Regions from separate parts of the Paenibacillus sp. V4I5 genome, predicted to be linked through region 2. Evidence: predicted binding sites of a transcription regulator. Region 2 holds the regulator's gene; the other holds the start of a gene.
The links. The regulator CtsR, encoded in region 2, represses protease genes until heat stress. The targets are predictions, from matches to a motif close to ATGGTCAATAAAGGTCAAACA.
Positions count from the first base shown of each region.

Region 1: a site for CtsR is predicted at 2,206-2,226, ahead of clpP (ATP-dependent Clp endopeptidase proteolytic subunit ClpP). Genes of this name have one in related genera too.

Region 1 covers NZ_JAUSZB010000002.1:4,899,894-4,915,756, forward strand. The annotation lists gene QFZ78_RS24395 (copper amine oxidase N-terminal domain-containing protein) at 1-1,284, shown strand, start outside; gene clpP (ATP-dependent Clp endopeptidase proteolytic subunit ClpP) at 1,486-2,067, opposite strand; tRNA gene QFZ78_RS24405 (tRNA-Arg) at 2,299-2,370, opposite strand; gene QFZ78_RS24410 (sugar-binding transcriptional regulator) at 2,675-3,697, shown strand; gene gap (type I glyceraldehyde-3-phosphate dehydrogenase) at 3,783-4,790, shown strand; gene QFZ78_RS24420 (phosphoglycerate kinase) at 4,913-6,094, shown strand; gene tpiA (triose-phosphate isomerase) at 6,165-6,917, shown strand; gene gpmI (2,3-bisphosphoglycerate-independent phosphoglycerate mutase) at 6,919-8,457, shown strand; gene eno (phosphopyruvate hydratase) at 8,492-9,784, shown strand; gene QFZ78_RS24440 (M50 family metallopeptidase) at 9,902-10,612, shown strand; gene secG (preprotein translocase subunit SecG) at 10,716-10,952, shown strand; gene QFZ78_RS24450 (alpha/beta hydrolase) at 11,116-11,832, shown strand; gene rnr (ribonuclease R) at 11,871-14,768, shown strand; gene smpB (SsrA-binding protein SmpB) at 14,864-15,346, shown strand; RNA gene ssrA (transfer-messenger RNA) at 15,520-15,863, shown strand, end outside.
Region 2 covers NZ_JAUSZB010000002.1:4,251,428-4,267,290, reverse strand. The annotation lists tRNA gene QFZ78_RS21400 (tRNA-Ala) at 1-46, shown strand, start outside; rRNA gene QFZ78_RS21395 (23S ribosomal RNA) at 301-3,218, shown strand; rRNA gene rrf (5S ribosomal RNA) at 3,287-3,403, shown strand; gene QFZ78_RS21385 (CtsR family transcriptional regulator) at 3,632-4,093, shown strand; gene mcsA (protein-arginine kinase activator protein McsA) at 4,107-4,619, shown strand; gene mcsB (protein-arginine kinase McsB) at 4,685-5,704, shown strand; gene clpC (ATP-dependent protease ATP-binding subunit ClpC) at 5,765-8,206, shown strand; gene radA (DNA repair protein RadA) at 8,690-10,120, shown strand; partial or broken gene QFZ78_RS21360 (DNA repair protein RadA) at 10,608-10,793, shown strand; partial or broken gene disA (DNA integrity scanning diadenylate cyclase DisA) at 10,834-11,914, shown strand; gene pssA (CDP-diacylglycerol--serine O-phosphatidyltransferase) at 12,035-12,784, shown strand; gene QFZ78_RS21345 (hypothetical protein) at 12,860-13,255, opposite strand; gene QFZ78_RS21340 (PIN/TRAM domain-containing protein) at 13,411-14,478, shown strand; gene ispD (2-C-methyl-D-erythritol 4-phosphate cytidylyltransferase) at 14,662-15,366, shown strand; gene ispF (2-C-methyl-D-erythritol 2,4-cyclodiphosphate synthase) at 15,363-15,848, shown strand.

The DNA of each region.
Region 1 (15,863 bases), 650 kb from region 2:
GAGGGCATCTACATTGACCAGGATAGCAATTCCAGACCGGTAGCCAAGTTTACAACAGCGAAGCCTACATACCGTCTTGGAGAGCCTGTGAAGTATCTTGATCTAAGCTATGATCCCGATGCGGAAGGTATTGCGTCCTATGATTGGGCAGGCAATCAGGAAGCTTTTTTCAAACCAGGTAAATATCCGGTTACTTTGACAGTTAAAGATCGTCACGGGCATGTAAGTAAATTGTTCAAGAGCTTTGTAACGGTAGTTAACGAACCCTATTTGACTGAAGTGGAATACCCGATTTATACGAAGCCGGTTGGTGGTTTCATCAAGTCGGACTGGGGCACGATTTGGGCTCATTTCAATGAGATGCCTCTTTTGCCTAAGAAAGTAACTGAGGTTCCAGGACGTACGCTTCTAGTGAGTGACAGTCCGGAAGAGTTTTTTGAGAGTGGTATTTTGTACCGCGACAACATCAATGGTAAGGCACGACTGTATGCCGATCACATCAATGGTACGAAGCAAAAGATGACCATGGCCATATTCGCAACGAATAACTCGGATAAACCGGTTAAAATCAAGACAACGAACAAAGGAGAGGTATATCCTTCCGTTTATGCGAATTTGATCGGTAGTGAAGCGTCAGTTGACTTCCTTTTAGGCAATGTATACACGGACGAACTGACGGTTCCTCCTCATGAGACTTACGTGTATGCGAAGCTTCCGGACTTTTATCCGGGGCAGGGTGTGAACTTATTTTACGATGTGGAAACAGACGGTGAGCTGCAAATCTCATTCGGTGTAACGGATCGCATGCTGACGCCAACGATTGCACAAGAGCTTCCGTTATTGGGCTTCACAGGCCATGTACGAGGGACGTTCCCGATATCGGAGATTAAATGGGATATAGACGCCACAAGCTTCACAAAAACGTCGGTACTAACGATCGGGGATAACAAGACAGATCCGTTCGTTAAAGGGTATGACGTGATGCGGAAGCAGAATGTCGAGAACGGCGGTAATTATGGCGTAGTCTATAAAATCCATGCGGATAAGCCGCGCAAAATGGCTGTAATGATTATGGCCAAAGGCGGCGTGTTCAAAGGACCGTTCAAAATAAACGGTGAGATCATTCCGGTACCATATTCCGGTGTCATCACAGCATTTGACGGAATGCAAGTGCTCGCTCGTACAACGGGTACGGAAGATGCGCTGGACATCGAGTTCACGCCTCCGGCAGGCTCGGCTTTCCCGATTGACCTGATTTTCTATCCGCTGGAAGATAAAAAATAAAAAAAAGTTTGAAAAGATAGGAGCCTTCGGAGACTAGTTAATAACACTAGTACTTCGGGGGGCTTTTATTTTTATGTTTATGAGTTTACGGCAGCTGTGAGGAGTGGAAAGTGACGAATAGGGTTCCATACGAGGCGTAAAAAAACCAGCCGCACGGCCGCTCGTTTGAGCAATCATGCAGGCTGGTTTTTATTCTACAAATTAGACGCGCTCGATGACTTTATCGATGAGTCCGTATTCGGCCGCTTCCGCAGCACTCATGAAATTGTCCCGGTCTGTATCCTTTTCAATGCGCTCGAAAGTTTGACCCGTGCGCTCTGCTAGGATTTTGTTCAGGTTGTCTCTCATTTTCAAAATACGCTTAGCGCGGATTTCGATGTCTGAGGCTTGACCTTCAGCACCACCTAGTGGTTGGTGAATCATGACTTCACTGTTTGGCAAAGCATAGCGTTTGCCTTTGGCACCTGCTGTGAGGAGGAATGCCCCCATGGAAGCCGCCATACCAACGCAGATCGTGGATACGTCTGGCTTAATGAACTGCATCGTGTCAAAGATGGCCATACCGGCTGTAATGGAACCGCCAGGGCTGTTGATGTAAAGCGAGATATCTTTATCAGGATCTTGTGCGGCCAAGAAAAGTAGCTGAGCAATGATGGAATTCGCCACAACATCGTTGACACCCGTGCCTAAGAAAATAATGCGGTCCTTCAGCAAGCGAGAGTAGATGTCATACCCTCTTTCACCGCGCGCGTCCTGTTCGACGACCATAGGAATAAAACTCATGAGAATGACCTCCTTGGGGTGGGTACATGGTTTAAAAGATTGATGCTTGGAGTCAATGTCATCATTGAATTATGAAATTGATCTCCTTTGTACATACTGTTTACAGTATCTACAAGTATGATAACGAAAAAACCTCTGAAGGTCAAGAAAGGTCAAACTAACAACAAAAAAAATCAGCAACAATGCTGATTTTGGCCATTCTGCTGCTGATTCTGCTGAAATTCTTATGAACGCGCCCGAAAGGAATCGAACCTTTATCTCAGGCTTCGGAGGCCTACGTCATATCCATTGGACCACGGGCGCATAAAAAGTTAAAAAGTGAAGCAAGGGTTATTATATGTCAGACGCCCAGAAAAAGCAAGACAGTAAGCCCTTTCAGCCCAGATTAGTGAAAAATGTTTGAACAAATGTTGAATCTGGAAAGATTATTGGTTATAATGAAAAAGTAAGTTATCAGAAAACATTCACGCTTAACAATCTTCAGTGAATTCAACTTTCTGATGTGTGAATTGTGCAAGGAACTTTTTTTTCGCCCGGGTGGGACGCAAAATGTATACCCGGGACATAAAACGTCCATCGACGGATCAGGAGCGTTATAAGTCGTCATATGAGAGAAATACTTGACATTCAGAAACAGCTCTTGCCGGATCTCATGGACATCATGAAGAAGCGGTACTCGATTCTTCATCATATCTTAGTCTCAGGTGTTGTCGGACGTAGAACGTTAGCTTCTTCACTCGATATGACTGAACGCGTGCTGCGCGGGGAAGTTGATTTCCTTAAGGAGCTTGGACTTCTCGAATCGGATGCCACAGGGATGAAGATTACAGAGTCCGGCCGTCAATTGCTTGAAGACATGCAGCCCATCATTAAGATGGCTTTTGGATTGACGGACTTGGAGGAAAGCATTGCTAAGTCGTACAGCATCTCGCAAGTGATTGTTGTTCCGGGAGACTCCGACACTTCGGTATTTACGAAGAAGGAGCTAGGACGTGCAGGTGCAGCAGCACTCCGCAAGTATGTGTCCAAAGATGATATCATCGCTGTAACCGGCGGATCTACGATGGCGCAGATTGCCAATAACCTGGCGATATCCTCTTCCATGAAAGGCAGCTGGTTCGTACCTGCTCGCGGTGGACTTGGTGAGAGTGTGGATATGCAGGCGAATACCATTGCTTCTATTATGGCCAAGAAAACAGGCGGTAAATACCGATTGCTGCATGTACCGGATCATCTCGGGGAGGAAGCGTACCAATCGCTTATCCAAGATCCGCAAATTCAAGAAGTTGTTGACGCAGTTCGCAGTTGTCGCATCGTTGTACACGGTATCGGGGATGCTATGGTCATGGCACGCAGACGTAAGGTCGACGCGGAGACGACACGCAGTCTGGAAGCCGAAGGTGCTCTCGCAGAGGCGTTAGGGTACTATTTTGACCGCCAAGGCAATGTGGTTCACAAGATGCCAACCGTAGGACTTCGTCTGGAGGATCTTCAGCGTATTGAAGTCGTCATTGGTGTAGCCGGCGGGAAGAGTAAAGGGGAAGCAATAGCTTCCGTGCTTCGTCATGGACAGGAAGATGTTCTTGTGACCGATGAGGCAGCAGCTTTGGAAATTATGAAGCATGTTTAATGAAGACGAAAGACATCATAACGTATGCCTTCATCAGCTGCGTTTTGAAATATAATTATTTATTTAATCTTAGGAGGAATTGGCTATGACAACAAAAGTAGGTATTAACGGTTTCGGACGTATTGGTCGTAACGTATTTCGCGCAGCTTTGAACAACTCAGAAGTACAGATCGTTGCAGTAAACGATTTGACTGACGTTAAAACATTGGCTCATTTGCTCAAATATGACACAACTCACGGTAAACTAGACGCTACAGTTGAAGCTGGTGAAGGCGAATTGATCGTTAACGGTCGTTCCATCAAAGTTTTTGCTGAGCGTGACCCTGGGAACTTGCCTTGGGCATCTGTAGGCGCAGAAATCGTTATCGAATCTACTGGTATTTTCACAGCTAAAGAAAAAGCATCCCTTCACTTGAAAGGCGGAGCTAAGAAAGTTATCATTTCCGCTCCAGCTTCCGACGAAGATATCACAATCGTACTTGGTGTTAACGAAGATAAATACGATCCAGCAGCTCACACAATTATCTCCAACGCTTCTTGTACGACAAACTGTCTGGCTCCTTTCGCGAAAGTTATCAACGATAGCTTCGGTATCGTAAAAGGTATGATGACAACTGTTCACTCTTACACAAATGACCAATCCGTGCTTGACGTTCCTCATAAAGATCTTCGTCGTGCTCGCGCAGCAGCTGAGAACATCATTCCTTCCAGCACTGGTGCAGCAAAAGCAATCGGTCTTGTTCTTCCTGAACTTAAAGGCAAATTGAACGGTATGGCTATGCGTGTTCCTACACCTAACGTATCCGTTACTGATTTGGTAGTTGAATTGAAAGTTAACGTAACAGTTGACGAAGTAAACGCAGCTCTGAAACAAGCTTCCGAAGGCCCGCTTAAAGGCATTCTGAACTACACAGAAGATGCGCTAGTATCCAGCGACTTCAATGGTGACCCAGCTTCCTCCACAATCGATGCTCTTTCCACAATGGTAGTTGGCGACAACATGCTGAAAGTGGTTTCCTGGTACGATAACGAGTGGGGCTACTCCAACCGTGTTGTTGACTTGGTAGCTTTCATCGCTAAAAAAGGTCTGTAATTTCATAGACATCACATGAAAAACCACATGAAGGGGAGAAGAGATTCTCCTCTTTATGTGCGATTTACCCATATAAAAGCTTGGCCGCAAGTATACCCTACACGTTCAGGAGGCTTTGACCTATGAGTAAGAAAAGTGTTCGCGATGTTGAAGTAGCTGGTAAAAGAGTATTTGTTCGCGTTGATTTCAACGTACCTGTAGAGAATGGTCAAATCACCGACGAAACACGAATTAGAGAATCACTGCCTACGATTAAATTCTTAGTAGAAAAAGGCGCGAAAGTCATCCTTGCGAGTCATTTCGGACGTCCGAAAGGTCAAGTCGTGGAAGAATTGCGTTTGACGCCCGTAGCCGCAAAGTTGGCTGAATTACTTGGTCAATCCGTGATTAAAGCGGATGTATCGATTGGCGAAATCGTGAAGGCGCAAGTGGATGCTCTTGAAAATGGTGACGTTCTCTTGCTTGAAAACGTTCGTTTCAATGAAGGTGAAGAGAAAAATGATCCAGAACTCGCAAAAGCTTTTGCTGAGCTTGCAGACCTGTTCGTTAATGATGCATTCGGTGCTGCTCACCGTGCGCATGCTTCGACGGAAGGAATCGCACACTTCATTCCAGCAGTTTCCGGCTTATTGATGGAGAAAGAGCTTGATGTTCTAGGTAAAGCATTGAACAACCCAGAGCGTCCTTTCACAGCCATCGTTGGCGGATCCAAAGTGAAAGACAAGATCGCTGTCATTGAGAACCTCCTGAACATTGCAGATAACGTCCTTATTGGCGGTGGTCTGTCCTATACATTCCTGAAAGCACAAGGTCACGAAATCGGTAAATCCCTCGTGGATAACGAGAAACTAGACCTAGCGCTTAGCTTCATTGAGAAAGCCAAAGAAAAAGGCGTTAACTTCTTAATTCCAGTTGATATCGTTGTCGCTGATAAATTCAGCGCAGATGCGAACACACAAATCGTTGACGTTGACGGCATTCCTGCGGATTGGGAAGGCATTGACATCGGACCGAAAACGCGTGAGCTTTACGCAGACGTTATCGCGAAATCCAAGCTGGTTGTTTGGAACGGACCGATGGGCGTATTCGAAATCGAGCCTTTCTCCCACGGTACACGTGAAGTAGCACAAGCTTGTGCAACTACTGAGGGTTATACCGTTATCGGTGGTGGCGATTCCGCTGCAGCAACAGAGAAATTCCACTTGGCTGACCAAATGAACCATATGTCCACAGGCGGCGGAGCTTCCTTGGAATTCATGGAAGGCAAAGCATTGCCAGGCGTAGTAGCCTTGAACGATAAATAATGATTTTCACGAAAAAGCTTATGCTTACGCCGTCAGTTATTCTGACGAATAACTTTAAGGAGCCTATCCAATGAGTAGAAAACCGATTATCGCGGGTAACTGGAAAATGTTCAAAACTGTTTCCGAAGCAATTAGCTTCGTAAATGAAGTAAAAGGCAGCACAGTAGAAGGCGTTGAGAGCGTAATTTGCTCCCCATTCACGAATCTGCCTACTTTGGTTGAAGCTGTGAAAGGTACTGACGTTCACGTAGGTGCGCAAAACTTGCATTTCGAAGACAATGGCGCATACACAGGCGAAATCAGCGGCGTTATGCTGAAGGATCTTGGTGTGGAGTATGTTATTATCGGTCACTCCGAGCGTAGAGCTTACTTCGCTGAGACAGATGAAATCGTGAATAAGAAAGTCGTTGCAGCTTTCAAACACGGCCTAACTCCGATCCTTTGCGTAGGTGAAAAGTTGGAAGAGCGCGAAGCGGGTCAAACGAAAGATGTTTGTAAAGTGCAAACAGAAGCAGCTTTTGCTGGCCTTAGTGCAGAACAAGCAGCACAAGTTGTTATCGCTTATGAGCCAATCTGGGCTATTGGTACAGGTAAATCTTCCACTGCTGAAGATGCACAAGACGTCATCGGCTACATCCGTCAACTTGTGAGCGGTCTATACGGCGCGTCCGTAGCAGATGCAGTTCGCATTCAATATGGCGGCAGCGTGAAGCCGAACAACATTGCTGAGTACATGGCACAGCCTGACATTGATGGAGCACTTGTAGGCGGAGCGAGCTTAGAGCCAGCTTCCTACATCCAGCTTGTCCAGGGGGCGAAGTAACATGTCGAGACCGAAACCGGTAGCACTCATCATTCTCGATGGCTTCGGACTCCGCTCGGAAGAGCAGGGGAATGCGGTTGCTCATGCCAAAAAGCCTAACTACGACCGTTACTGGTCGAGTTATCCACATACAACCCTTACCGCTTGCGGTGAGGCCGTAGGTTTGCCAGAAGGCCAGATGGGGAATTCTGAAGTAGGACACCTGAACATTGGCGCAGGCCGTATCGTTTATCAGGATCTGACGCGGATTTCCAAATCGATTCGTGATGGTGAATTTTACGATAATGAAACGATTCTAGGCGCTTTTCGACATGCAAAAGCAAACGGAAAGAAGCTGCACCTCTACGGGCTGCTCTCCGATGGCGGCGTACATAGTCACATTCAGCATTTGTTCGCTTTGCTGGACTTGGCTAAGAAAGAACAATTTGATGATGTGTACATCCATGCTTTCCTAGATGGCCGCGACGTGGCTCCAGATTCCGCAAAGAGTTATATGGCCAGCCTGCAGCACAAAATCATGGAAGTCGGCGTAGGGCATATCGCAACCGTTCAAGGCCGCTATTATGCGATGGATCGCGATAAACGTTGGGAGCGGACGGAGAAATCCTACCGTGCCATGGTTTATGGCGAGGGGCCTGCTTACACAGATCCAATGAAAGCTATTGTTGAATCCTATGAGAAATCGATCTTCGACGAGTTCGTTATGCCAACGGTTATCGTCTCCGATGATGGCAAGCCGGTAGGTCTTGTAGAATCAGGGGATGCGGTTATCTTCTTCAACTTCCGCCCTGACCGTGCGATTCAGCTTTCGCAAGTCTTCACGAATGAAGATTTCCGCGGTTTTGACCGTGGTCCTAAAGTAGCTAAGAACCTGTACTACGTATGTCTGACACTGTTCAGTGAATCCGTAGACGGCTTCGTTGCCTACAAGCCTAAGGATCTCGACAATACCCTTGGCGAGGTGCTGGCTCAGAACGGTCTGAAGCAGCTTCGCGCAGCGGAAACAGAGAAATATCCACACGTGACGTTCTTCTTCAGTGGTGGTCGGGATGCTGAACTGCCAGGGGAAACGCGTCTTCTCATTCCTTCGCCGAAAGTAGCTACTTACGATTTGCAACCAGAAATGAGTGCATATGAGTTGGCAGCTGCTGTAGTTAAGGAAGTCGAAGCAGATCGTAATGACGTAATCGTCCTCAACTTCGCTAACCCTGACATGGTAGGTCACTCAGGTTTGTTGGAGCCTACGGTGAAAGCAATCGAAGCAACAGATGATTGTCTAGGTCAAGTTGTAGAAGCGATCCTCGCCAAAGGCGGCGTGGTGTGTATTACAGCAGATCACGGGAATGCAGATCTTGTTACGAATGCAGATGGATCACGCAACACAGCACATACAACGAATCCTGTGCCTTTTATTGTTACGGACAAATCTGTTACACTAAGAGACGGCGGAATTTTGGCAGATATTGCCCCAACGATGCTAGACTTCTTAGAGGTTACACAACCGGAACAGATGACCGGGACAACCATCATAAAGCGCTAATTAAAACATACTATTAAAGGAGTGTTTTCTAACAATGACGATTATTTCTGATGTTTATGCACGCGAAGTATTGGATTCCCGCGGTAACCCAACAGTTGAGGTAGAAGTATATCTAGAGTCCGGCGCTTTCGGCCGCGCTATCGTTCCTTCAGGCGCTTCCACAGGCGCATACGAGGCTGTTGAGCTTCGTGATGGTGACAAAGGTCGTTACCTTGGTAAAGGCGTTCTGAAAGCCGTTGAGAACGTGAACGAAATCATCGCTCCAGAAATCATCGGTCTTGACGCGCTTGATCAAGTTGGCATCGACCACAAAATGATCGAGCTTGACGGTACTCCTAACAAAGCAAAATTAGGCGCTAACGCAATCCTAGCTGTTTCCATGGCAGTAGCTCGCGCAGCAGCAGATGCTTTGGATGTTCCACTTTACGTATACCTTGGCGGATTCAACGCTAAGACGCTTCCAGTTCCTATGATGAACATCATCAACGGTGGGGCACATGCCGATAACAACGTTGACGTTCAAGAGTTCATGGTTCTGCCGGTAGGCGCGCCTACTTTCAAAGAAGCTCTTCGCATTGGCGCTGAGATTTTCCATAGCTTGAAATCCGTATTGAAAGAAAAAGGCCTTAACACTGCAGTTGGCGACGAAGGCGGATTCGCTCCTAACTTCACATCCAACGAAGAAGCAATCACGACGATCCTTACAGCAATCGAAAACGCTGGTTACAAACCAGGTGTTGACGTATTCTTGGGTATGGACGTTGCTTCCACAGAATTCTTCAAAGATGGTAAATACCACCTTGAAGGCGAAGGCAAATCCTTCACATCCGCTGAGTGGGTTGACTTCCTTGCTGCATGGGTTGATAAATACCCAATTATCACGGTTGAAGACGGTTGTTCCGAAGACGATTGGGAAGGTTGGAAATTGCTTACTGAGAAATTGGGTAACAAAGTTCAACTCGTTGGTGACGATCTATTCGTTACGAACACTGAGCGTCTTTCCAGAGGGATCGAAGAAAACATCGGTAACTCCATCTTGGTTAAAGTTAACCAAATCGGTACGCTTACTGAGACTTTTGATGCAATCGAAATGGCAAAACGCGCTGGTTACACAGCAGTAATCTCCCACCGGTCCGGTGAGAGCGAAGACAGCACAATCGCTGACATCGCTGTTGCTACCAACGCTGGTCAAATCAAAACAGGTGCTCCGTCCCGTACGGACCGTGTAGCGAAATACAACCAACTTCTTCGTATCGAAGACGAGTTATTCACTGTAGCTCAATACGCTGGTAAAAAAGCATTCTACAACTTGAGAAACTTCAAATAATTTCAGCCATAATATAGGGATGTTTGGGCGGAGCTCAAATTTTATATAGGGATCTTTGAACTAGTTCAAAGTCTCTCAGATATGATTAATTAATTAAATACCGAAGGGGTCTGCTGTATGAGCAACTGGGTGAAAACTATTTTATTTCTGATAGGTTCCGCGGTGCTCACGCACTGGATCCCTTCTTCTTTTTTTCGCAACATAGACACGATGGTTCATGAATTTGGGCATGCTGTGGTGACCTTGGCGCTATCGGGGAAAGTGATGTACATCGAGCTCTATGCCAATCATAGTGGTGTGACGTACTCAGCCATATCGAAACCGTGGGCGATCATTCCAGTGGCCTTAGCAGGTTATGTGACGGCGTCTCTCTTTGCTTGGTTCCTGTTCTCGGCTTATTCGAAAGGCAAGCAGCGTTTAGGTCTACAGGTGATGATCGCGCTTTCTGCTCTCTCGTTGGTATTGTTTGTCCGTAACGGATTCGGGATTATGTTCTTAGTCGGTTTCATTGCGCTGACGATCATTGTTATGGCGCTTACGCCAAAGTGGTTGCGTGATTTCTACTACTTACTGCTTGCTTTCTTATGCTTAGAAGAGTCTGTATTTGGCCCCTTCTCTTTGATCATCTATGCATGGGGGAATGCACGGCAAGCGGGTGATGCCTCCAATTTGGCGCAGCATACCGGCATTCCGGCTATGGTGTGGGCCGTCCTATTTACGCTTTTTGCTTTGTGGTGTGCTAAACAGGCCGTGCAAGCTTTTCTGGGGCGAAAAAAACGCGCTAAAAGTTGGGGTCAACAATCACCAACACCATCCTACCGCGACTAGAAGAGCACCACCAAAGTGGCCCTTTCTTGTATTCTAGGACGAACTGTGTTAAAATACTCATGCTAGTTGTATAAGGCAAAGAATAGGCAATTGGGGTGCTAACATGGTAATCTTTACGAAAATTTTGTTAATCATAGCTTCGGTTGGATTAATTGCGATTGTACTTTTACAAAAAGGCAAAAGCGCAGGTTTGTCCGGTGCCATTTCCGGTGGTGCAGAACACTTATTTGGTAAGCAAAAAGCACGCGGTTTGGAACTATTTTTGTCCCGTTTTACAATGGGGCTTGCTGCTGCATTTTTCATTCTTTCCATTGTCGTAGCATACGTAGTGAAGGCCTAACACACATAAAACGATAACAGCAGGGGAAATCTACTCCTGCTGTTTTTTCATTTTAAATGGGTGTTAGGAGTAGGAGCTGGTTACCATCGAGAGCAGAATTTACAAGTCGACAGAACCATTCTTTTGGTCAGGAAGTGGAGATAATCAAGAGACAGGCATACTGATGATCCATGGATTCACGGGGTCGCCCTCGGAGTTTAGACGGATTGGGTATGTGCTCAGAGATGAAGGCTACACCATCCAAGCTGTAAAGCTTCCAGGACATGGTACCTCACCCGAAGAAATGATACGAACCGGATGGACGGATTGGTATGGGCATGTGCTGGAGAGTTATGACGAGCTTGCAGCGAAATGCAAAAGCGTTGTTGTTATGGGACATTCAATGGGCGGACTGCTTGCCTTGAAGCTAGCTGTGGAACGTCGTACGGCTGGTGTTATTTCACTGGCTACGCCTATTTTTCTGAGATCAAGGAAGTCGGCGCTGGCCGCACTGCTGCAATATTTTATCAAATATGTAGCCAAGAAACCCAAACAAATCTCCACGTTATTAGATGAGTCATGTGCATATACCAAAACGCCGATTCGTTGCGTAGTAAGTTTACGTAAGCTGTTAAAACAAGTAAAAAGCTTGTTACCTCAAGTCGAAGTACCGATATGGATCGGTCAAGGGAGCAAGGATGGCGTGGTCCATCAGGAAAGCGCAGCGTTTTTACATAAGCGCATTAGTTCCCAAGTGAAAGAACTTCGTTATTACCCAGAGTCATCCCACGGGATGCTGCTGGATCAAGAGAGAGAGCTTATCTATGCCGATATCACTGCGTTTATCCTTTCTCTGAAAGTGGCATACTATGGAGTAAAGGAAACAAGTACGGCGAATTAGAAAGCTAGGCTCAACAACAACAAGAAGGTGAAGAGAGTATGATGACAGATAAAGAAATCATAAGTTTGATGCAAGAAGAGGCTTATAAGCCTATGTCCTATAAGGAACTTGAGAAGCATTTTGGGATTGAAAGTGCGAATGAGTTTAAGGATTTTATTAAATTGTTAAATCAATTAGAGGAAAGTGGTCACATTGTCAGAGGCGGAAATGACCGCTACGGCGTTCCTGAACGAATGAATTTGGTGAGAGGTAAGCTGCAAGCTCATGCGAAGGGCTTTGGTTTCTTAATTCCAGATGATCGGGACCACCCGGACGTATACATTAATGCACATGATCTAAATACCGCGATGAATGGCGACATTGTCTTCGTAAAGGTGACTGCGAGGAGTCAAGGCGGAGGCCGTCTGGAAGGCGAAGTCGTGCGAGTAATTACGCGTGCGAATACGCAAATTGTTGGCGTTTTTCAGAGTCAGGAGACATTTGGTTTCGTGATTGCGGATGATAAGCGTGTGTCTCGGGACATTTTCATCCCTCAGCATGCCTTCATGGGAGCTGTTACGGGGCAAAAAGTCGTTGTCAAGATTGTTAACTATCCAGAGGGCCGTTCTGCGGCTGAAGGGGAAGTTATCGAGATCCTTGGCCACAAAGATGATCCAGGCGTTGATATTTTGGCTATCGTACGCAAACACCAACTGCCAGAAGCTTTCCAAGAGGACGTGCTGGCGGAAGCAGATGCCGCACCGGATTCCATTACGGAAGAAGAAATTATTGGTCAAGGACGCCGCGATCTTCGTTCGAAGCGCATTGTAACGATTGATGGTGAAGATGCGAAGGACTTGGATGACGCGGTAAATGTGGAGCTTTTGGAAAACGGCAACCTTCGTTTGGGCGTGCATATTGCCGATGTTAGCTATTATGTGCGTGAAAGTACTGCTCTGGATATTGAAGCATATAATCGCGGCTGCTCCGTATATTTGACTGATCGTGTTATTCCGATGCTGCCTCATAGATTGTCTAACGGAATATGCTCGTTGAATCCTCGTGTAGATCGTTTAACCATGTCTTGTGAGATGGAGTTCGATGAGGATTTAAAACTGGTGAACCACGAAATTTTCACGAGTGTTATTAAAACTAGCGAACGCATGACATATACGAATGTGCGTAAACTTCTGAAAGGTGAAGCTGAGCCGGAAATTGTCGAGAAATATGCCTACTTGATGGAAGATTTCAAACGAATGGAAGAGTTGGCTGCAAGGCTGCGTTCTAGACGGATGAAGCGAGGGGCGATAGATTTTGACTTTGAGGAGTCTAAAATTATCGTTGATTCCGAAGGCAAACCTACGGATATCGTGAAAAGAGAACGTTCCGTCGCCGAAATGATGATCGAAGAGTTTATGTTAGCCGCTAATGAAACGGTTGCTGAGCATTTTTCATGGATGAAAGTGCCCTTCCTATACCGTGTTCATGAAGACCCTGATGCTGAGAAGCTGATGAATTTCATGGAGTTTGTGACGAACTTCGGGTACTCGGTTAAAGGTAAAGGGAATTCGGTACATCCACGGGCTTTGCAGGCGCTTTTGGAAGAGATTAAAGGGACTCCCGAAGAGACGGTTCTTAGTAAGATTATGCTTCGCTCCATGAAACAAGCTCGCTATGATGCGCAGAGTTTGGGGCATTTTGGTTTGGCGGCGGAATTTTATTCGCACTTTACATCGCCGATTCGTCGTTACCCCGATTTAATTATTCATCGGGTGATTCGCGAGGTGCTGGAAAGCGGCGGTACGTTATCCGATAAGCGTCATGAATATTTATCTTCGCGGATGAGTGATATTGCGCAGCAATCCTCAGAACGTGAGCGAGTTGCCGTTGATGCTGAACGTGAGACAGAAGCGCTGAAGAAAGCTCAATACATGCTGGATAAAGTCGGCGAGGAATTCGAAGGCATTATCTCCAGCGTTACCGGTTTCGGAATGTTCGTGGAGCTCGACAATACGGTTGAAGGCTTGATTCGCCTTAGCGATTTGACCGACGATTATTACAATTTCCATGAGAGACAGTTTGCTCTCATCGGTGAACGTACGTCCAAGATCTATCGAATCGGTGATGAGATCAAGATTCGCGTTGCTCGTGTCAATATGGATGAGCATACGATTGATTTTGAACTGCTCGATATGAAGCCTCGCAAAGAGGGCGGGTTTAGTCGCGGTGGAAAACCTCCATTTAAGGGTGCAGCTGGATTTAAAGGCTTCCGCGGGGGATCCGATAAAGGCAAACCTGAAAAGGGTAAAGGCGGATTCGCCGCCAAGGGCAAGGGCGGCTATGCGAAGGCTCAGGGCTCTGGTGCTGCTGGTGGAGAGCGCAGTAAGGAAAGAGCAGGAGTCGGAGGTACAGCTGAAGGCAAGGAAAGAGCTGAAAGAGTTGGTCAAGGGCGTGGCGGGGCTGGAGGCACAGGACGCGCTGCAGGTGGCGCTGCTCGCAGAATAGAAGCCGCAGCGCGAGTCGAAGGCGGAGCTGGGCAAGGGCGCGGTGAAGGCTCTGGGCGCGCAGAAGGTGGAGCAGGCCGTGCAGAGGGTGCCGCAGGGCAAGGCAAATCGCGCCGCGGTAAGTCTGGAAGCACGCCGTGGAGCGAGAAGCGTGGCAAAGGTGGAACTGGACGCGGCAAAGCGGGCGGTCCTAAGCTGAGCGAAGGCGGCAGCTTGAGCGCAAGGCTTGAATCTGTCGGCGCGGGGCGGACAGAGAGTGGTGCGGCTCGCAGCGAAAGCAAGCGCGGCCGCGGTGGGATTGTGCTTGGGAGCGAAGCCCAAGCGGGTGGCGGTTCGTCTGCTGCTCCGCGCAGCACAGGCGGCAGTGATTGGGCGAGCGGCGTGAACGCGCTAGCCAAGGGTGGTCGTCGTCGGAGTGACGACGGCGATGAAAGCAAGAAGCGGCGGAGATAACGCCGCTTCTTGCTTTTCTGCCTTGATCTTGCTACAATAGGATGCACATTGTAGCAGTTTTTACCTGCATTGAACGTGCGGGAGGAGGATCTCACGTGGCAACGAAAAAGGCAGATGGCAAATTACTCGCCCAGAACAAAAAGGCTTCACACGACTACTTTATTGAAGAAACGTATGAATGCGGTCTTGTCCTGACCGGCACGGAGATCAAATCCTTACGGGCAGGTAAAGCAAACATAGGCGATAGCTTTTCGACTATTCGCAATGGCGAAGCATTTGTGCACAACATGCATATAAGTCCTTTCGATCAAGGCAACCGAAGCAATCCGGAAGACCCAACACGGACGCGGAAGCTGCTCTTAAAAAAGGCGCAGATTGCCAAGATGCTAGGGCAGGCGAAGCAAGAAGGTTATACCCTCGTTCCATTGAAGGTGTATATCCGAAATGGTTACGCTAAGCTTTTGGTTGGCATAGGCAAAGGGAAAAAGCAGTACGACAAGCGTGAATCCGCAGCGAAAAAAGATGCACAGCGAGACATTCAACGTGCTCTGCGTGAGAAGCAGAAGATTGCCAGATAGGTGGCCAGCCCATACTGGAAGGCAACACCTCAACTTCCATGAACCTAGTCGTTCATTTTTCTTTAGCATGTGTTATACTAATTTAGCAGCAAAGATTTGAAAGCAATTTGGCTCAAATGATTATCCTGCTTTTCTTTTACCTTCACCGTCTATGACGGCAACGAAGGCAATCCGGGGGTGTTCTTGGATTCGACGGGGATAGTTTGGGCACGGGTTGCGGGTAGTGGGGCCGCGTCCACTATAAAACGCTAAAGCCTATTAAATGGCAAAACACAACAACCTTACGCTTTAGCAGCTTAATAACCTGTTAGCGTGCTCCTCCTCAGCATCGCCCATGTGACTGGGATAGGGGCTCAACTATAGTGGGATACGACGTTTGGTCTCCGCCTGGGGTCGGACGTAGGAAGACAATCAGGCTGACCCAACGCATAGCCGGTTACGGGGCGATGCTCGGGTGACATCAAAACTGTGACTACACCCGTAGATGCCTGTGTGGCGATATTTTCGGACAGGGGTT
Region 2 (15,863 bases):
CCTTGCAAGCAGGAGGTCAGCGGTTCGATCCCGCTTGGCTCCACCAAAACCACATTTTAAGACAGAAATTTCCAAGAAATTTCGACTTGAAATGAAGTAATAAGATGTGATAAGATAACTTTCGCCGCTGAAATAGGGCAAAGATAAACGAATCACAGATATACGTTGTTCCTTGAAAACTAGATAACGAAACAAAACGTAAAGTAAGAACTTAGGTTGTGTTAACCTTCGGGTTACACAAAAATCTTTAACTCTTTCAATAGGAGACACTTTTGCTTAGCGCAAAAGATCCCTATAAATGGTTAAGCTAGAAAGAGCACACGGAGGATGCCTAGGCACTAGGAGCCGAAGAAGGACGTGGCGAACGACGAAATGCCTCGGGGAGCCGTAAGCAGGCTTTGATCCGGGGATGTCCGAATGGGGGAACCCAGCTGTGGTAATGCGCAGTTACTCTATTGTGAATACATAGCAATAGTAGAGGCATACCCAGGGAACTGAAACATCTAAGTACCTGGAGGAAAAGAAAACAAAAGTGATTCCGTCAGTAGCGGCGAGCGAAAGCGGAATAGCCCAAACCAAGGAGCTTGCTCCTTGGGGTTGTAGGACCTCGTTATGGGGTTAGTTCGGTAGGCGAAGTGATCTGGAAAGGTCCGGCATAGAAGGTAAAAGCCCCGTAGCCAAAATCGAACGAAACCCCTAGAGGTATCCTGAGTACGGCGGGTCACGTGAAACCCCGTCGGAATCCGGCAGGACCATCTGCCAAGGCTAAATACTCCCTAGTGACCGATAGTGAAGCAGTACCGTGAGGGAAAGGTGAAAAGCACCGCGGAAGCGGAGTGAAAAAGAACCTGAAACCGTGTGCTTACAAGAAGTCAGAGCCCTCTATATGGGTGATGGCGTGCCTTTTGTAGAATGAACCGGCGAGTTACGTTCCCGTGCGAGGTTAAGTTGAAAAGACGGAGCCGCAGCGAAAGCGAGTCTGAATAGGGCGCTTTAGTACGTGGACGTAGACCCGAAACCGTGTGATCTACCCCTGTCCAGGGTGAAGGTGAGGTAACACTCACTGGAGGCCCGAACCCACGCATGTTGAAAAATGCGGGGATGAGGTGGGGGTAGCGGAGAAATTCCAATCGAACTCGGAGATAGCTGGTTCTCCCCGAAATAGCTTTAGGGCTAGCCTCGGATGTTGAGTTGTGGAGGTAAAGCACTGATTGGGTGCGGGGCCCGCCAAGGGTTACCAAGTCCAGTCAAACTCTGAATGCCACAAACTTAAATCCGGGAGTCAGACAGTGAGTGCTAAGATCCATTGTCAAAAGGGAAACAGCCCAGACCATCAGCTAAGGTCCCCAAGTGTGTGTTAAGTGGGAAAGGATGTGGAGTTGCACAGACAACCAGGATGTTGGCTTAGAAGCAGCCACCATTGAAAGAGTGCGTAATAGCTCACTGGTCGAGTGACTCTGCGCCGAAAATGTAACGGGGCTAAACACGCCACCGAAGCTATGGCTTGCACTTTAGTGCATGGGTAGGGGAGCGTTGTATGTACGTAGAATTCTGACCGTAAGGACAGGTGGAGCGCATACAAGTGAGAATGCCGGTATAAGTAACGAAAAGATCAGTGAGAATCTGATCCGCCGAAAACCTAAGGGTTCCTGAGGAAGGCTCGTCCGCTCAGGGTAAGTCGGGACCTAAGGCGAGGCCGAAAGGCGTAGTCGATGGACAACAGGTGGAAATTCCTGTACCACCGTAGCCGTTATGAGCAATGGAGTGACGCAGAAGGATAGTGACGCGAGCTGATGGATGCTCGTCCAAGCAGTGAGGCTGATGTGTAGGCAAATCCGCACATCGTTAAGGCTGGGCTGTGATGGGGAGGGAAATTTAAGTACCGAAGGTCATGAGTTCACACTGCCAAGAAAAGCTTCTAGCCAGGCGAAGGTGCCCGTACCGCAAACCGACACAGGTGGGTGAGAAGAGAATTCTAAGGCGCGCGGAAGAACTCTCGTTAAGGAACTCGGCAAAATGACCCCGTAACTTCGGGAGAAGGGGTGCCTCGGTAGGGTGAATAGCCCGAGGGGGCCGCAGTGAAAAGGCCCAAGCGACTGTTTAGCAAAAACACAGGTCTGTGCGAAGCCGCAAGGCGAAGTATACGGGCTGACGCCTGCCCGGTGCTGGAAGGTTAAGAGGAGTGGTTAGGGCGCAAGCCCGAAGCTATGAATTGAAGCCCCAGTAAACGGCGGCCGTAACTATAACGGTCCTAAGGTAGCGAAATTCCTTGTCAGGTAAATTCTGACCCGCACGAATGGCGTAACGACTTGGGCGCTGTCTCAACGAGAGATCCGGTGAAATTTTAATACCTGTGAAGATGCAGGTTACCCGCGACAAGACGGAAAGACCCCATGGAGCTTTACTGCAGCTTGATATTGGACTTTGGTACGATCTGTACAGGATAGGTGGGAGCCTTTGAAGCCTGAGCGCCAGCTTGGGTGGAGGCATCGTTGGGATACCACCCTGATCGTATCGGAGTTCTAACCTAGTACCGTGATCCGGTATGGGGACAGTGTCAGGTGGGCAGTTTGACTGGGGCGGTCGCCTCCTAAAATGTAACGGAGGCGTTTAAAGGTTCCCTCAGAATGGTTGGAAATCATTCGCAGAGTGCAAAGGCATAAGGGAGCTTGACTGCGAGACCTACAAGTCGAGCAGGGACGAAAGTCGGACTTAGTGATCCGGTGGTACCGAATGGAAGGGCCATCGCTCAACGGATAAAAGCTACCCTGGGGATAACAGGCTTATCTCCCCCAAGAGTCCACATCGACGGGGAGGTTTGGCACCTCGATGTCGGCTCATCGCATCCTGGGGCTGAAGTAGGTCCCAAGGGTTGGGCTGTTCGCCCATTAAAGCGGTACGCGAGCTGGGTTCAGAACGTCGTGAGACAGTTCGGTCCCTATCTGTCGCGGGCGTAGGAAATTTGAGAGGAGCTGTCCTTAGTACGAGAGGACCGGGATGGACGTACCGCTGGTGTACCAGTTGTCTCGCCAGAGGCATCGCTGGGTAGCTATGTACGGAGGGGATAAGCGCTGAAAGCATCTAAGCGCGAAGCCCCCCTCAAGATGAGATTTCCCAGTATGTAAGACCCCTTGTAGACGACGAGGTTGATAGGTTCGAGGTGGAAGTGCAGCAATGCATGCAGCTGACGAATACTAATCGGTCGAGGGCTTAACCAATAAACCTAAAATTCTAACTTTACGCAAGTTTCGTATCTAGTTTTCAAGGCGCAAACACGCTTTGACTGTTTGGTGATGATGGCGGAGGGGACCCACGCGTTCCCATCTCGAACACGACCGTTAAGCCCTCCAGCGTCGATGGTACTTGAACCGCAGGGTTCTGGGAGAGTAGAACGTTGCCAAGCACAAGATAAAGCCTTTTTGAGAGAAATCTCAAGAAGGCTTTTTTGTTTTTATTTCGAATAAAACTGTAGGTAAGGTCAACAATAGTAAGGTTCACTTTTGGTTGTCGGATCATTAAGGATTGGATTTGAGAGCAGTACTTGTCAAAAAGAAAGGAAATGATTATAATCTAGTTAAGGTCAAAGAAAGTCAAAGTCAATTTACTTCTGGCAATCTGGGAGGACGAATTGATGCGCAACGTATCAGAAATTATTGAACAGTATTTAAAACATGTCCTGCAGCAGAGTTCCGAAGGGGCCATTGAGATTCAACGCAATGATTTAGCTGATCAGTTCCAATGTGTGCCTTCCCAAATCAATTATGTGATCAGTACAAGGTTTACCTTGGAAAAAGGTTACATTGTGGAAAGCAAGCGCGGCGGTGGTGGATACATTCGTATCCAAAAAATCGAGCTCAAGAGTCACGGGTCCATTTTAGACCACATTTTCCGCACGATTCATACACACATTGATCAAGTTACTTCAGAAGGACTAGTATACCAACTGCAGGAAGGCCACTATATTTCAACACGAGAAGCTAACCTGATTCGGGCAGCAATTTCGAGAGATGTGTTGACCTTCAAGCTCCCGCTGCGCGATGAAATTCGGGCCAAGATTCTTAAAGCAATGCTGATATCCTTGCTTAGCAGATGAGGAGGCATATGAAATGATTTGTCAGGAATGCGGTAAACGACCGGCGACTCTTCATTTTACAAAGATTGTGAATGGAGACAAGAACGAGTTCCACATTTGTGAGAATTGCGCTCGTGAGAAGGGTGAAATGATTCCCGGAACTTCCAACGGATTTTCGATTCACAATCTGTTATCAGGATTACTTGATTTCGAACCGTCATCTCTATCCGCTGCAAAGTCTCAGGCGATCCGTTGTGAGAGCTGTGGCCTTACGTATTCTCAATTTAGTAAATTAGGACGTTTTGGTTGCGGATCATGCTATCAAAGCTTTTCAGAAAAATTAGATCCTCTCTTTAAAAGGGTGCATGGAAATATCGTTCACGTTGGGAAAGTGCCTAAGCGAAGTGGCGGCATCATCCAATGTAAGCGGGAAATTGATACGCTCAAGAAGGATATGATGACTTGTATCGAACAAGAAGAGTTCGAACAGGCTGCAAAGATTCGTGATCAAATTCGTGAAATTGAGAAGAAAATTGCGGGTATGTGAGTTTGTAAGGAGGTGTGAATCCAGTGACATTACAGCGGTTTACAGCAGATGCATTGAGCGAGTGGATGAAAGGTGAAGGACCTGAGTCGGATATCGTCATCAGTAGTCGGATCCGCATTGCTCGTAACCTTAGGGACTACCCCTATCCAATGCTAGCGACTAATCAACAATCACAAGAAGTACTGGAACATTTGTCCGGTGTGCTTGAAAATGATGAGTTGGAGACGATAAGCAATTTTTCACTCATTCCTCTATCGGATTTGAATGAGCTTGAGCGAATGGTTCTGGTAGAAAAGCATTTAATTAGTCCTAATTTAGCTAACGAGTCCAGAAATGGCGCCGTTATTTTAAGCGAAAATGAATCCATCAGTATTATGATCAACGAAGAGGATCATCTTCGCATACAATGTTTATGTCCGGGTTTTCAGATTAAAGAAGTATGGGATTTGGCGAACCAAATCGATGATATCTTTGAAACACAGCTGGATTACGGGTATGACGAAAAGAGGGGCTACTTAACAAGCTGCCCTACGAATGTCGGTACCGGGATCCGCGCTTCGGTGATGATGCATTTACCGGCGCTAGTGCTAAGCCAACAAATCAATCGGATTTTATCAGCTGTTACGCAAGTTGGGTTGACGGTTAGAGGATTATACGGGGAAGGCAGCGAAGCATTAGGAAATCTGTTTCAAATATCGAATCAAATTACGCTGGGCCAGTCCGAAGATGAGATTATTGATAATTTACACAGTGTTGCAAGGCAAATTATAGAGCATGAACGTGCTGCGAGACATAAGCTGATTCAAGAGTCCCGAATGCGGATAATAGATCGTGTGAACCGTTCATTAGGTATTCTGTCTTATGCAGGAATCATGGATTCGAAAGAAGCCGCGCAGCGTTTATCAGATGTGAGACTTGGTATTGACCTTGGAATTATCAACAACGTTTCATCGAATGTTTTGAATGAACTGTTGGTGATGACGCAGCCTGGTTTTCTTCAACAATATGCCGGTGAGAAATTAAATGCCGAAGAGCGAGATATACGCAGGGCTGAGTTGATTCGCGAAAGATTTGGTAGGGTTTAAGAAAGATAAGATTCATCCTTTAGGATTTCTATAGATATACTAATTTTGGAGGTGTTCTCTATGATGTTTGGAAGATTTACGGAACGTGCGCAAAAGGTGCTCTCTCTTGCTCAAGAGGAAGCTGTTCGTTTAGGGCATAACAATATTGGTACGGAGCACATTTTACTTGGTCTTATTCGTGAAGGAGAAGGTATTGCCGCTAAAGCGCTCGTTGCTTTGGGCTTAGGTCTTGAGAAAATCCAAGACGAAGTTGAGTCGTTGATTGGCAGAGGACAAGAACAGCCTACCAACATTGCGTATACACCTAGAGCGAAGAAGGTTATTGAACTTTCGATGGATGAAGCGAGAAAATTAGGTCACACGTATGTGGGGACTGAACATATTCTACTCGGGCTTATTCGCGAAGGAGAAGGTGTTGCTGCAAGAGTCCTTAATAACTTAGGTGTCTCTTTGAATAAAGCACGTCAACAAGTCCTTCAATTGCTTGGAAGCAGCGAAACTGTGTCACCAAGCCATGGTAGTAATCCGAATGTGAACACACCTACTTTGGATGGTTTAGCGAGAGATTTGACGGCGTATGCCAAAGAGGGTCATCTGGATCCTGTGATTGGTCGCAGCAAAGAAATTGAGCGTGTCATTCAAGTGTTAAGCCGCAGAACGAAAAACAATCCGGTGCTGATCGGTGAACCAGGCGTTGGTAAAACAGCGATTGCTGAAGGCCTCGCACAGAAAATTATTAACAATGAAATTCCGGAAACGTTGAAGGATAAAAGGGTAATGACGCTCGATATGGGCTCTGTTGTAGCAGGTACCAAATATCGCGGTGAGTTCGAAGATCGTCTCAAAAAGATCATGGACGAAATTCGTCAAGCGGGCAACATCGTACTATTCATTGATGAGCTTCACACCTTGATTGGCGCTGGCGGAGCGGAAGGTGCAATTGATGCCTCCAACATCCTGAAACCGGCGCTTGCTAGAGGCGAGCTGCAATGTATTGGTGCTACAACGTTGGATGAATATCGCAAGTATATTGAAAAAGATGCGGCTTTAGAGCGTCGTTTCCAACCAATCACAGTAGATCAACCATCTCCTGAAGAAGCTATTCAAATCCTTTATGGGTTGCGTGATCGTTATGAAGCTCATCACCGTGTGAAAATTACGGATGCTGCGATCCAAGAAGCTGTAAAACTTTCCGATCGTTACATTACGGACCGTTTCTTACCGGATAAAGCAATCGATTTGATCGATGAGGCAAGCTCCAAAGTAAGACTACGTTCTTACACAACACCGCCTTCATTGAAACAGCTTGAGAGCAAGCTAGATAACATCCGTAAGGAGAAAGATGCAGCGGTTCAAAGTCAAGAATTCGAGAAAGCAGCTGGACTTCGTGATACGGAGCAGAAGCTTCGCGAAGAGCTGGATACAACGAAGAATGATTGGAAAGAGAAGCAAGGTCGTTTGGACACAGAAGTAACGCCAGATGATATCGCACAAATTGTGGCGAGCTGGACAGGAATTCCGGTAAGTAAACTTGCTGAAGAAGAAACAGAGCGTCTGCTCAAAATGGAAGATATTCTTCATGAGCGTGTCATTGGCCAAGAAGAAGCTGTTAAAGCGGTAAGCCGTGCCATTCGCCGCGCTAGAGCAGGTCTGAAAGATCCGAAGCGTCCAATGGGCTCCTTCATATTCCTCGGACCAACGGGTGTTGGTAAAACCGAATTAGCACGCGCATTAGCAGAATCACTATTCGGTGATGATAATGCGGTAGTCCGAATTGATATGTCGGAATACATGGAGAAGCACTCGACTTCTAGATTAGTAGGGGCGCCTCCGGGTTACGTTGGATACGAAGAGGGTGGTCAACTCACGGAGAAAGTACGCCGTAAGCCATACTCGGTTGTACTGCTCGATGAGATCGAGAAAGCACATCCAGAAGTGTTCAATATTCTATTGCAAGTGCTGGAAGATGGTCGATTAACTGATTCCAAAGGACGCACAGTAGATTTCCGTAACACATTGATTATTATGACATCCAATGTTGGCGCGGATATGATTAAGAAAAATTCTTCGCTTGGCTTTACTGCTGCTGTTGATGCAGGTAGAGATTACACCAATATGAAGGATAAAGTAATGGGCGAGCTCAAGAAAAGCTTCCGTCCTGAGTTTCTTAACCGTATTGATGAAATTATCGTGTTCCACTCCTTGGATGAAGCACATATTGCCCAAATTGTCACCCTGATGGCCGATGATCTTCGCAAACGTCTGAAGGAGCAAGAGGTTGATTTCTTGTTAACAGACAAAGCAAAGATGTTCCTTGCCAAAGAAGGATTCGATCCGACTTACGGAGCGAGACCGCTGCGCAGAGCCATCCAGAAGCATATTGAGGATCGCTTATCGGAGGAACTGCTCAGAGGCAACATTGCCAAAGGCGACTCCTTAACCATTGATGAGAAAGATGGCGAACTTGTTGTCCTGAAGGGCGAAGGCGTAACCGTAAAATAATGAAAGCAAAGAAGCATTTTGCTCCATCCTACCTAGGATGTAGCAAAATGCTTTTTATTTATCACAGCCCTCATCAATTGAGCTGTTTGACATTATTCATAAATATTTTGAATCTGATAAGAGACTAAATGGGAAAATATCTTTTACAGAACTTGCCGTTTTGCCAAAGAAGAGCGGTCTATCGACGGCATTGAATATGTAGCAGATAATAGCTCTTTTTCTACTTTGAACGTAATAAAGTTTGTTAAAATAAATAATGTATCTCAAACGGTATTAACCATGTTGATAAATATGTTAGAAATGAATAAAAAAATGTATGATAGAACTTGGATGCAGAAATAAACAAACAGTTATCACCTAGTTGGCTGAGTATAAAAGTAAGAATAAAGAACATAGAGAAAAGAATGAAACCTTTGGAAAAAAATTAATTTATTGGAAGAGTTTATAAAACTATTTGATTAATTGGGGAAGTGAATCTTAACTATGAAAAAGAAAACCATATATAAATGTACCAGTTGTGGTCAAGAGCATCCAAAATGGCAAGGTTCGTGCAGTAGTTGTCGTGAGTGGAATACCCTTGAAGAAGATGATGTTATAAACGCTCCTAGTGGTGGTCAGAAGGGCATAAACAAAAAGAAGAATGTTATCATAAACCGTCTTACAGATACCGTATCCCAAAACAGTGATAGGATTGTTACCAAGTACAATGAATTTAATCGTGTAATGGGAGGGGGAATCGTTAAAGATTCTGTTACGATTATTACGGCTGTTCCAGGTGCTGGAAAATCCACACTCTTATTGCAAATATCAGATGATGTGGCAAAGCAAGGATTGAAAGTGCTGTATGCTTCAGGTGAAGAAAGTGATAGTCAGATAAAGAGAAGAGCAGAACGAGTCTTGCAAGATATTCATAAAAACGTTTGGGTTTATTCTGATAATAGTTTGAATAATGTCTTAGGTTGTATTGACCAAGTAGACCCTGACCTCATTATTATTGATAGTATTCAAACTTTTGTATTAGAAGAATATCCGCAAAGACCTGGTTCACCCACGCAGACGATGGAATGCGCGAATACTCTCTTAAAGGTCGCAAAAGATGCACAAAGACCAAGAGCCATTATAATGGTTGGGCAGATGACCAAAGATAACGAATTAGCTGGATTAAGAGCATTAGAACACTTGGTAGATGCTGTTCTTGTTCTCGAGGGGGAGGAAGGCGAGGAGCTAAAACAGCTATTTTCGACTAAAAATCGCTACGCCAGCACAGGAGAGCTTGGATTTTTCACAATGGGTGAGCAAGGATTGACACCTATTGATAATCCCTCAGAGTTCTTTATGACACAAAGAGACGAGAATGATGTAGTTAGTGGAAGTGCATTGACAGTCGTTAAAGAAGGCACAAGACCTATCATTTTGGAAATAGAAAGTTTGGTATCAACCACGTTCATGCCATACCCAAGCCGGATTGCTGAGTGTTTAAAAAAGGACCATGTGAATACACTTATCAGCATCATGGAGCAAAGAGCCAATATCCCTCTTCATGATAAGAACGTGGTTGTTAAAACGACAGGCGGTATCCGTTTAAAAGAACAATCATCAAATTTAGCCGCGATAATGAGCATTGTATCTTCCTGCAAGAATCAAGGTATACCAAATGATACTGTATTTATCGCAGATATTGGATTAACGGGCGAATTAAAAAAAGTACCTACGTTAGAACTAAGAATTAGAGAACTTGAAAGAATGGGTTTCAAACGTGTCTATGTTGCGCTCAATGGATTGAAAAGCACAACTACGTTTTCTACAATAAAGGTAATCCCATGTAAGACATTGAGCCAAGTCATCCACTCTGTATTTGGCACTTCTTCTAAAGGCAAAGAGGAGAAAGCACCTTGGGATGAGGAAGATAATTAGTCAACGGCTATTGTTGAGCGTAAAAGACTTCAAGTTAAACGGTGAGTGACCTACATAAAGAAGTTACACAATCGACTCCTGCCAATTTGAACCATTAAATTGAATGATAAAGTTTCGAACTGCTATAAACTAAACTGGTTATTGTAAGAAAATTAGAACTATTCTTTCATTATTTACAACTTCTTTTAAAGGAATGAATTTTCCGTTATACTTAGTTGTAAGGATTTAGCAACTGGACTACATCCAGTAGTACAGTTCGGATTAAGAGTGTTAGGTTGGATCAAAGCAGCATGATTTTCGAATGTGAAATGTATTATATATGTAGAGGGATTGTTTTAAGAAGAATATTATAGACGGGACTCATTGGATATACTTCAAATGGTTTATTCAAATGTTATGAGCATTGGTTGGGATGCTGTCTAATCCAATCGTCTATTATATCGTGTAAAAGAATTTTTTTGAGAATTGGGCGTGCAGTCAAGAATCGATTTGGTTGACCGGAGAAGTAAGCGGTGTATCCCGGATTGATCAACGTGTGAAGGAAGCGGAAAAGCTCGGATTCCGTAGATTAATTATGCCGGAGAAAAGTTTGAAAGGATGGACTCATCCGTCCGGTATGGAGATTATCGGAGTGAACACGGTAGCAGAGGCATTGAAAGCGGCGCTGGGTTAACTCGTGGTCATTCAACCTGCAAGCCTTCAGGAGGAAAATGATGAGCAAAGAAGAGATAAAGCGAGACGTCATGAGCCAACTGCTGCAAATGGTAGCACCTGGTACACCGTTCCGTGATGGGTTAGAGAATGTCCTACGCGCCAAGACGGGTGGACTTATTGTTGTTGGATATAGTACAGAAGTAACGGAAATCGTGGATGGCGGTTTTTCCATAGATTGTGATTTTTCCCCCAATTATTTATATGAACTTGCCAAAATGGATGGCGCGATTATCCTCAGTGAGGACATCAAACGCATCCTATATGCGAACACGCAATTAATCCCAGATTCCTCTATCTCATCATCGGAGACGGGAATCAGGCATAGGACAGCCGAACGTGTTGCGAAGCAAACAAATAAGTTGGTTGTTTCGATTTCACAGCGGCGTAATGTCATAACACTTTACCAAGGTAATTTGCGTTACGCGCTGATAAGATATTGGTGTTATCCTGACTAAAGCGAATCAAGCGATCCAGACATTGGAGCGTTACAAAGTCGTACTGGATCAGTCGCTGACCAATCTAAGCGCATCCGAGTTTGAGGAATTGGTTACATTGCACGATGTTACCAATGTCATTGCAAGGTTTGAGATGGTACTGCGCATTAAGGCCGAGATTAATCGATACATTAATGAGTTAGGGAATGAAGGCCGCCTCATTAGCATGCAGCTTGAAGAACTTGTTGGGAATGCGGAACTTGAAGCGCGTTTGATCGTAAAAGATTATGTACGTGATTTATCGGAAGACCGCGTCAAAGAAATGCAAGCAGGCTTAAAGCGTTTATCCTCGGATGAACTGCTGGAGCCGCACCAAATCATCCGATTGCTTGGATATCCGCATACGAATTCTATTGCCGAAGAACCGGTGTCCCCTCGAGGGTTCCGAATTCTAGGGAAAATTCCGCGGCTGCCGTCTATCATTATTGCCAATCTGGTCGAAAAGTTTGGTTATCTGCCTCACATGATGATGGCGACTATTGAAGAATTGGATGAAGTTGACGGAATCGGAGAGGTGAGAGCCCGCGCCATTAAGGAAGGTCTCAAAAGAATTCAGGAACAAGTGTTCATTGACAGACATATTTAAACTAGATACAATCATAAAGTATCATTGTTGAGGTTTTGTTAAGGTGAGGCAGTTTTATGCAGTCGAGGTTTTATTAAGTCGAGATTAGGGTATAGTAAATCCAGAGGTGGACAAAAACATATGTTAACGAAATCAATTCCCAGTCTTTTTACAGTAGGGAACTTATTCCTAGGTGTACTGTCAATTATTCTCGCTTTCAGTGGTGAGCATGGAATTGCAGCAGTACTCGTCATTGTCGCTATGTTGCTTGATGGACTTGACGGACGTGTAGCCAGAGCTTTGAACGCACAAAGTGAGTTTGGTAAAGAGTTAGATTCGCTGTCCGATGTCATTTCGTTCGGTGTAGCACCAGCATTTATCATGTATGTGGTTGCATTTAATGATCCGAATGTGATTAGTCCTGCATTTGCTTGGATTGTTACCGCAATCTTCCCGATTTGTGGAGCTCTTCGTCTAGCTCGTTTCAATGTAGTTGCCGGTACGCCTGGTTATTTCATCGGTTTGCCAATTCCAGCTGCAGGCGGTGTACTTTGTACACTAGCATTGTTCGTGAATGAAATTAACGTGTATGTTCTGTTGGTCAGTACAATTCTATTGTCTTACTTAATGGTAAGTACAGTGAAGTATCCGAACTTCAAAAAAGCTGGAATTCCGAAAGCAGCGATCTGGATTACGCCAATTATCGTTGCTGTAGCTATTTTGATTGCTATCAAATGGCCGGAATCAATTTCTAAAATGATTTTCGTACCTCTATTAGCGTACGCGCTATATGGCCTAAAAAAAAACGTTGATGGGTTCTTCATCCGTCTCCGGAGAAAGAACAAAAGACGCGGCATGGACGACACGAATTCAGTGAAATCGGACGTTTAACACAGGTTTCGAAAATAAAAAGCATTTATTTTCTTCTGATGATTCAGAGAGAAAATAAATGCTTTTTTTTCGTCTTCATGACATGTTGAATAGTCCCAGTGTTGTGCATTTCTTCGATTCGTTCTCAACGACTTGCTCCAAATTAACGTCTAGGATGTTACTAAGTGCGGACATATAGAAGAGATTTCTACCCAGCTCCGTACTTACGACCTCAATGCATTGTTCACATAAGTGACCAGATACATGAGTACCGAGTACATCCTTGGCCTCATCCAAAGTCATCTCTGGATGATACTCTTGCTTGGCTGCATGAACCTGAATACATCCACATTCCGTAATAGATTTGACCACGGAACGATTAGTAGCTGCGCCAGACTGTTGAAACTTGGATAAGACGTCAAGCAGACTTCGGTGACGGAGTAACAATTCGGACACTTGATCCTGAAACTGCTTTAAAGTCAAGGAGCTCATTCCATCCACCTCGGGTGTGTTGGTAACTTCCAATTTCATTATAAAGGAAGCCCTCTAATATTTCAATTTTCCATGTAAAGAAGTGATTAACGTTGGAGAAATTGGAACATAATTGTAATAAGGCTTAAAACAAGTTTGATTTAGGGGGTGAATCTGTGATGAGGAAATGGGTACAAATCATTTTGGCCATCATGGGTGGTAGTTTAGGTTATAGTTGGAGTGATTCAATCCTTCGAAAGACAGCGTTAATGAGTGAAGCAGGACAAGTTATCTGGATTAATAGTTTATGCGCAGTAGGTATGTTCTTCCTTTCGTCATGGGTTGCTAGTCAGGGAATGAAGCTGCTTATGAGAGGCGAAAAGAATGTAGCGGATATCCCGGTATCCGATTTACTCTCAGGTACATTAGGATTAGTCATTGGACTGCTTATATCGGTATTGGTGTTCCCTGTTTTAGAGCAGGTGAAGTGGGCAGGTCCTTTTTTACCGTTCATTGTATCTGCCGTACTAGCTGTAATGGGGTTCCGTATCGGTTACAGCAAGCGGGAAGAGCTGGTTCAGATCATTGCAAAGAGCCGATCCACAGGGCCGGAGAAGCAGACACACCGTCCTTATGAGGAGCATAAGATTCTCGATACTAGTGTCATTATTGATGGCAGGATCGCTGATATTTGCAAAACAGGCTTTATCGAGGGAACCCTCGTTATTCCGGAATTTGTCTTGGAAGAGCTGCAGCACATTGCCGATTCATCGGATTTACTCAAGCGGAATCGCGGTCGACGCGGTCTGGACATTTTGAACAAAATCCAAAAGGAACTTGAAGTGAAAGTGCTCATTTACGAAGGAGATTTCGAGGAAATATCTGAAGTAGATAGCAAGCTAGTCCGGCTTGCAAAAGTACTGCAAGGCAAAGTGATTACGAATGATTTCAATCTAAACAAAGTATGTGAACTGCAAGGTGTTTCGGTGCTCAATATCAACGACCTCGCGAATGCAGTGAAGCCTGTTGTCCTGCCTGGTGAAGAAATCATAGTTCAAGTCATTAAGGATGGCAAGGAGCATGGACAAGGTGTAGCTTATCTGGACGACGGTACGATGATCGTGGTGGAAGGCGGGCGCGAATTCATTGGGATGACGCTCGAAGTGATGGTCACAAGTGTCCTTCAGACATCGGCGGGACGTATGATTTTCGCTAAACCGAAACTATTGGAAAAAGCACAGTAAAACCAGTATGATAAGGAGATGTAACATAGCTCTTACTAGTTGATGGGAAAGTATAAGTTTTATACTTTTGCTTTGCATCAACCTTGACAAACCGCTCGTCCTAAAAGGACGACGGAGTCGTTTATCCTTGGGCCTATGCTTACGAGAAAGCTTTCTATCAGAAAGCACTTAGTTGGAGGTCATATGGGGAAGCTAGGAGTTATCATCGTGGCAGCGGGCAAGGGCTCGCGAATGGGAACGGCTGAAAGTAAACAATACTTACAACTGGGACACAAGCCAATTCTGGTACATACCTTGCAATTATTTCAAAACATACATGAAGTGGATGAAATCATTCTCGTTGTTGGGGGAACTGATGTAGATCGCTGTAGAGGCTTTGTACAGGACCATGCTCTTTCCAAGGTCACTCATGTGCTAGCAGGAGGCGCCGAACGTCAAGATTCCGTTAGACGGGGGCTGGACTCCTTACAGAGGGATACAGCGTGGGTGCTCGTTCATGACGGTGTTAGGCCTTTCGCGAAAAAAGAACATGTGTTCGATTGCCTTGTGAAAGCGCAAGAACAGGATGCAGCTGTGCTGGCTGTTCCTGTTAAGGATACGATCAAAATCGTAGATACCGAGAAACGAATTCAATCTACACCTGATAGACGAAGCTTGTGGGCGATCCAAACGCCGCAAGCTTTTCGGTTTTCCCTTCTACAGGAAGCGCATGAACGGGCTCTTCAGGATGATTTCATGGGGACGGACGATGCGATGTTAGTGGAACGAATAGGAACGACGGTGCATGTGGTCGAAGGGGACTATTATAATATTAAGATTACGACACCGGAAGATTTGCCATGGGCAGAGTGGATACTACACAACGTAAGGGGAGAGGGACAGCTATGATTCGCGTAGGACAAGGATTTGATGTTCATCAGTTGGTGGAAGGCCGCAAGTGCATTATTGGAGGCGTGACAATTCCTTATGAAAAAGGGCTGCTCGGTCATTCCGATGCCGACGTACTGCTGCACGCTATTAGTGATGCTATTCTGGGCGCGCTAGGGTTAGGCGATATCGGAAAGCATTTCCCGGATACGGCTGCAGAGTTCAAGGATGCGGACAGTCTGGAATTGTTGAAGCAGGTTTGGCAGTTGGCTAAGGACAAAGGTTATCACCTTGGGAATACGGACTCTACCATCATTGCACAGAAGCCCAAAATGGCGCCGTACATCCCGCAGATGGTAGAAATTATTGCCGCTGCGCTAGATGCTAAGCCGGATCAAGTCAATGTGAAAGCTACGACGACGGAACAGCTTGGTTTCACGGGTCGAGGCGAAGGTATTGCTGCGCAATCGGTTGTTTGTTTAATTCGAGATGTGCTAGAATAGCAGGTATTATTGGGG